Regions from separate parts of the Pseudarthrobacter sp. KH_020_B genome, predicted to be linked through region 2. Evidence: predicted binding sites of a transcription regulator. Region 2 holds the regulator's gene; the other holds the start of a gene.
What was found. Region 2 encodes LexA, which represses DNA repair genes until DNA is damaged. Its sites were predicted from a motif close to TCGAACANNTGTTCGA; they were not measured.
Positions count from the first base shown of each region.

Region 1: a site for LexA is predicted at 1,885-1,900, ahead of AC3IT0_RS14475 (LysM peptidoglycan-binding domain-containing protein). Genes of this name have one in related genera too.

Region 1 covers NZ_CM174506.1:3,140,321-3,143,722, reverse strand. Annotated here, with positions in the region: gene secA (preprotein translocase subunit SecA) at 1-397, shown strand, start outside; gene AC3IT0_RS14480 (Rv3235 family protein) at 471-938, opposite strand; gene AC3IT0_RS14475 (LysM peptidoglycan-binding domain-containing protein) at 990-1,838, opposite strand; gene AC3IT0_RS14470 (hypothetical protein) at 1,987-2,559, shown strand; gene AC3IT0_RS14465 (helix-turn-helix domain-containing protein) at 2,564-2,779, opposite strand; gene AC3IT0_RS14460 (hypothetical protein) at 2,932-3,402, shown strand, end outside.
Region 2 covers NZ_CM174506.1:1,631,160-1,634,561, forward strand. Annotated here, with positions in the region: gene AC3IT0_RS07670 (ATP-dependent DNA helicase) at 1-1,361, shown strand, start outside; gene lexA (transcriptional repressor LexA) at 1,410-2,156, opposite strand; gene AC3IT0_RS07680 (LysM peptidoglycan-binding domain-containing protein) at 2,506-2,946, shown strand; gene AC3IT0_RS07685 (histidinol-phosphate transaminase) at 3,025-3,402, shown strand, end outside.

The DNA.
Region 1 (3,402 bases), 1.5 Mb from region 2:
CTACCTGAAGGAAGGCATCGGCCTGCGCGCCATGGCACAGCGCGACCCGCTGGTGGAATACCAGCGCGAGGGCTTCACCATGTTCCAGAGCATGATGGAGGCCATCCGGGAGGAAAGCGTCGGCTTCCTGTTCAACCTTGAAGTTGAGGTCACTCCGGCCCAGGATGTGGTGGTGGCCGACGCAGCAGGTGGCCACACCGAACATGTTGAGCCGCAGATCCATGCCGCCGGCCTGGAGGCTCCGAAGAAACCCGCCCAGCTGCAGTACACGGCACCCGGCGAAGACGGCGCATCCCAGACCCGGGTGGAGGGCCGTGTCTCGTCACGGTCCGGAAACCCGGCCAAGGCTGCAGCGCAGGACGCCACCAAGCGTCCGGCCAAGAAAAAGCGCCGCTGACCTCAGCGCGATGATCGACAGGAAGTGCCCGGAGCCTCGGTTCCGGGCACTTCTGCATTCGTGGGTAAGCACTTCAGCCGACGATGAACTCAGTGACGCGCCAGACCTGCTTGCTGCGTTCAAGCCGGACCGCCACAGCGCGGGCGCGGACATCGTCAACCACCACGGCGCTTGCCTCGTAAATGCCGGGGCCGACCTCGCAGGCGCGGACAGAGCGCACCACGGAGTTCTTGTGCAGCCGGGCCAGGGCCGGCGAAGCGGATCGCGCCTGCTCGCGGCGGATCAGGGCCGCACGGTGCTGCAGCACGGCGAGGCAGCGCGGATCCAGCCGGCGGGCAAGCTGGTGGATCGGCCGGATGCCGGCAAGGACTTCCATGGCCGCCTGCACTGTGCTGCGGGTGATCGCCAGGATTTCGGAGGTCTCGTCTGCTGCATGCAGCGGCGCGACCGGTGCGGTAGTGGTGCGCAGGGGAACTTGGCGGACTGCCGCCGCCCGGCCCGGGTTGACCGTGGCGGAGCGGATTGGCGTAACTGCGTACATGTGATTCCCCTTAGTCGTGACCTGATGAATGTCGGAATGTCGGAATGTCGGCTAGGCCGTGGAAGGTGCTTTCAAAATCTGCCCGGGCAGCAGGACATGGGGGCTTTCGCCGATCTGGGCTTTGTTGGCCTCGTACCAGCGGGGCCAGTGCAGGGCGACGTCCACATCCGAAGCCGCCGGGCCCAGGTGGCGGGAAGCGATGTCCCACAGGGTGTCGCCTGCCAGCACCGTGACCTCAGTCAATTCCGGCGGCGTGCCCTGTTCCGCCCGGACTGGCTGGGCCGCCAGCAGGCCGGGGTCCGGGGCCGGCGGGCTGGGCCGCCAGTCGGGCCGGACCGTAGCCGCCGGAGCTTGGCTGGTCTGTTCTCCTGTGTTCGCAGGGACTTTGCCCTCTGGTTCCGGGATCGGCCGGAGGTCGACGGTGGGGGACCACTGGGCCTGGACGGCCACGCCGTGGACCGGTACGTTCTGGACCACTAATTCATTGACCGCCACATCCTGCGTAGGCACCCAGGCCGGTCCCGCCGGCGGGACGGCTGCGTGAGCCAAAGGTGCCGACAGCAGCTGCACCGACAGTGCGGCCACAGCGAGCCGCCGCATAAATGCCGGGCAGCACTTGCCTGCCCTGTCGGCGGCCCGCCGCCGGCCGCACCTGTCCAGGACGGCAGCTGTTGACGCCAAAATCATCGAGAAGATCCACCACGCCACGATGGTCAGGCCCGCGGCAACAGCCACGGCACCAAGCAGGTCATCAACGTCCGGGGCTTGCCGGCGTGCTGTGGACAGTTGCCACCGATTCACCATGCCCCCGCCGGCAACGCAGAGGAAGAATCCCAGCAGGAGGATGGACACCGCCATGACGGCGTCCGCGCGGAGCCCGCGTGCTGTACCTGCCGTCATGGTGCTCCTATCATCCGTTTGATGCAGTTTGATGCTGTTTGATGAATCTAAGATCAGTTTGACGCAGCTGTGATGGATTTGTCCAGAGACTGGAGTGATGTTGTTGATGAATTGACCGCGAATGAAGCCGCACCCTACGCTTGGCCCCATGCGTTGGGATGCTCTGTTCAGTGATATGGAGGCACAGTTCGCCGAGGGCGAGCGGCTGGCCGTTGATGCCGAGATCTCTGAGCGGGCACGGGCGGAAACAGCCTCCGTGGCTCTGGCTGACCGCTTGCGGGGTTCCCTGGACAGCCACGTGGCCGTGCACCTGGCGTGTGGGCGCGTCTTCGAAGGAACCCTGAGCCATGCCGGCGCCGACGCCCTGGTTCTGAACGAGTTGCGCCACCAGGTCCTGGTCCCGTACGGCGCGGTGGCGCGCTATGCGGGCTTGGGGCGCGTGTCCGTGGCCGAGACTTCGCAGGTGCGGCGCCGGATCGGATTGGCACATGCGCTGCGGGGCCTGGCGCGGGACAGGGCCGAACTGGCAGTCATTCTGCGCCACGTACCGGAAAGGGATACGGGGCTGGCCGGAGTCATCGACCGGGTGGGCAGTGACTTTTTGGACCTGGCGCTGGTCAGTCCCGGGGAGTCCCGGCGGGCATCACAGGTCCGGCAGGTTGCCACGATTCCGTTTGCGGCGCTGGGTGCCCTGCGGTCACGGAGTGCAGGGGAACTGTAACGGATCAGGCGTGCTTGGCTTTGGCTTCCTGGATCATGCGGCTGGCCTCGGCGTACCGCTCTTCGATGTATTGCTCCAGCATCTTTTCCTCGACGCGCCACTGCCCGCGGCCACCCACCTGAATGGCCTTCAGCTCTCCGCTGCGGACCAGGGCGTAGGCCGCCGGCGAGTTGATCTGTAGCTGTTCAGCAACATCGGCGAGAGTTAGGAATCTGGGCATAGCTCCATTTTGCCATTGAAGACGTCATCTGGTGCGGTTATCCACAGTTTGATGTTGTTTGGCCTTTTGACTTTTGTTCCGGGGCCCATGCCGCAACAATGAGGTGTCCGGGCGCAGCCAGCCGACTGGACCGGATCTAGGGGGAGAAAAGCATGAGCCACGATGCTGTTACTACGGGTGCCAGGCTGAAACCGCCGTCGTGGAAGGATCCCCGGCTGCTGGTTGGCGTGCTGCTGGTCCTGGCATCAGTGGTGGGAGTGATCTCGCTGGTTGGCAGCGCTGACCAGACCACCGAGGTTTACGCCGCCCGGGACTCCATTGCCGTGGGTGAGAAGCTGACTGCGGACAATGTGGTCCGGGCCAAGGTCCGCCTGGGTGAGACCGAACAGCATTACGTCACCGTTGAAGCTGGGCTCCCGGACGGGCTGGTGGCAGTCCAAAGAATCGGCAAGAACCAGCTGGTGCCCAAGGAAAGTCTGGCCACCGTGGATGCGCTGGACCGCAAGCCCGTGGCCGTGACCATTGATGAAGCGCTGCCGCCACAGGCAGTGGCCGGGACCCGGGTGGACGTCTGGGTTGCCCTGCCGGATGCCCGCAACGGTTTCAGCGAGCCGAAGCTCCTG
Region 2 (3,402 bases):
CCGAGGCCGACGTTGTGGTCACCAACCATGCCATGCTCGCCGTCAGCGCCTTTGAAGGCCTCGCCGTGCTGCCCGAATACGACGTTGTGGTGGTGGACGAGGCCCACGAACTGCAGGACCGCGTCACCGGTGCGGTGTCGGGGCAGCTCTCCGTGGCAATGGTCCACGCTGCGGCGTCGGGCGCGCGGAAACACACGGCCATCACCGTGGATGCCCTCAACGCAGCCGCCGCCAACCTGGAACTCGCCCTTGCCGGCGTGCCCAACGGGCTGCTCCCGAACGGCCTCAACGACGAACAGCTGGACTGTGTGGACCAGCTGCGCGAGGCCTGCAGGGCTGCGCTGTCCGATTCCAAGGGTGACGGCAGCCAAACGGCCGACGGCGGGCGGCAGCTCGCGCGCTCACGCCTGATGCTGATCCTCGAACTTTGTGAACGGCTGATCGTGGCCCGGGAAAACCGTGAAGTGGTGTGGTTCTCCCGTGCAAGTTCCTTCGATCCGCAGCAGGGCTATGCGCAGCCCGATGAGTCGGCGCCGGCCCTGGTCAACATCGCGCCGCTGAGCGTTGCCGGCAAGCTCCGCGAGGGGCTTTTCGCCGGCCACACCGTGGTGCTGACCTCGGCAACCCTGGCCATCGGCTCGGCCTTTGAACCGGCCGCCGGCGGCTTGGGGCTTGTGGGTGAGGGCGCACCGAGCTGGACCGGGATCGACGTGGGATCGCCCTTTGACTATCCCAAGCAGGGGATCCTCTACGTCGCGGGGCACCTTCCCAAGCCTGGCCGCGGGGCGTCGCCGGAGGCCCTCGACGAACTTGAGGCGCTGATCCGGGCGTCCGGCGGCGGCGCCCTGTGCCTCTTTTCGTCACGCCGTGCCGCGGAGGAGGCCGCCGAGGCAATGCGCCCCCGGCTCGGCCTCAGCATTCTGTGCCAGGGCGATTCCACCATGACGGCCCTCGTGAAGCAGTTCGCGGACGAACCGGATACCTGCCTGTTCGGCACCATGTCACTGTGGCAGGGTGTTGATGTTCCGGGTGGATCATGCCGGCTGGTGGTGATCGACCGCATCCCGTTCCCACGGCCGGATGATCCGCTGATGACCGCACGGTCACGCGCGGTTGCCCAGGCCGGCGGAAACGGCTTTATGGCGGTTTCGGCAACGCACGCGGCCATCCGCCTGGCCCAGGGCGCGGGCAGGCTGATCCGTTCCACCGGAGACAAAGGCGTGGTGGCCGTGCTTGATTCCCGGCTTGCCACCGAGCGCTACGCCGGATTCCTCCGCGCCGCGCTGCCACCGTTTTGGCCCACCACGGACCGGAAGACGGCGTTCGCCGCCCTGGAAAGGCTTTCCGGGAAGGGCGTCTGAGGGGGCGCAGGTCGTAGCGGGCCCTTGTTCTAGACGGACCTTTGTGTCCTAGAGGGACCGCAGGACCGAGACGACCTTGCCCATGATCGTGGCGTGATCGCCCAGAATGGGCTCGTACTGGGTGTTCTGCGGCAACAGCCACGTATGGCCATCGCGTTGACGGAAGGTCTTCACCGTGGCTTCGTCGTCCAGCAGGGCCGCGACAATATCCCCGTTGGCGGCATCGGACTGCCGCCGGACCACTACCCAGTCACCGTCGCAGATGGCGGCGTCCACCATGGAGTCGCCGGCCACGCGCAGCATAAACAGCTCACCCTGGCCCACGAGCTGCCGGGGCAGGGGCATCACGTCTTCCACCACCTGATCGGCAAGGATGGGTCCGCCGGCCGCGATCCGGCCCACCAGCGGCACCATGGCGGTGTCCATGGCAGAGGGAAGTTCGGTGACCGTTCCGCCGATGCCGTGCAGGACTGCGGGCTTGGTTGTCCCGTTGGACTTGGTGGACCCGCCGTCCAGCGTCAGCGGCATCAGGACTTCCATGGCGCGCGGACGCTTGGGGTCCCGGCGGAGGTATCCCAGCTTCTCCAGCTGCGAGAGCTGGTGGGTCACGCTGGACAAACTCGCCAGGCCCACGGTGTCGCCGATTTCACGCATGGACGGCGGATAGCCGTTGTCATTCACCGAGCGCTGGATCGTTTCGAGGATCTTCTTTTGGCGGGCGGTGAGCCCCTTGGGGGTCCGTTGGGGCTGGCGGCGCTGCGGTGTCGCCTTGCCCTCGGCGGCTGGTGCTGCCATGTTCGCCAATGCCTTTCGGTTGCCCGGATCCGCTCCGGCCGCTGGTGCCTGGAACGCCCCGGGGCTGGTGTCGGAGTTGATTGTCAGACCCTGCTGATCAACTACAGAGGTGGTTGTTCTTTGATCCAAACGTAGGCCAGCCGCAGGGCTTTTTCAAACATTTGTTCTAGCGAGTCTCGACAATATTCGTTGATAAGTGCTAAAAATGAAGAAGCAAAGTTCGAACATGTGTTCTACTCGTTGCTTGCGGATTCGAATACTCGAATTTATGGACGGCCCAGGCCAGCACCGGCAAGTGGACGCGGAGGGCGCACCGGGCAGCACAGTATGGTCCAGGAGGGCTCATTTCATGTCAGCTATATCTGCTTCGCAGGACTCGCGTCCGCAGCTTATGTCCGTGCAGGATCTCACCTCGCGGCAATGGTCCGCACGTGTCTCGACGCCGGCTTCGGCGCCCAGGCAGCGCACGGAATCGTTGAAGCCGCTGCGCCTGACCCGCAGGGGCCGGATTGTCCTCATCGGCATCCCGCTGATGATCCTTGCCGCCATCCTGCTTTCGCTGGCAGGTTTCCTCAACGCCCCGGCAAAGGCTGCTGATTCGGCGGCCGACCTGTCGCTGACGCCAACGGTCACGGTCACGGTGCAGGCCGGACAGTCACTCTGGGCTATCGCCGGTGCCGTGGCGCCCGAGCGTGATCCCCGTGATGTCATCGCGGATATTGCCCAGTTGAACAACCTTTCCGCCGGGGGCGTTGTCCCCGGACAGCAGCTCTTCGTCCCCACCAAGTAATGAGCCTGCAGGCTCGGGAGCGTGCCGCCGCAGGCCGTCACATTTTCAGGCCGTCTGCTTCGGACCTAAACTGTTCAGGTGAATGACCAGCTAGAGCGTCTGAACAGACTTCCCCTCCGGAGCAACCTCCGCGGACTGACCCCGTACGGTGCCCCGCAGCTGGATGTGCCCATCCTGCTGAACGTCAACGAGAACACCCATGGCGTGCCTGCGGACGTTCGGGCCGCGATCAGCGTGGCCGTGACGGAAGCCGCTGCAGGCCTCAACCGCTACCCGGACCGTGAGTTCACCGAGCTCCGGGAAGCGCTGGCTGAATATCTCGGCCACGGTCTTGATGCCACCAACATCTGGGCGGCCAACGGGTCCAACGAGGTTCTCCAGCAGATTCTCCAGGCGTTCGGCGGACCCGGGCGCACGGCCCTGGGATTCCCGCCCACGTACTCCATGTATCCGCTC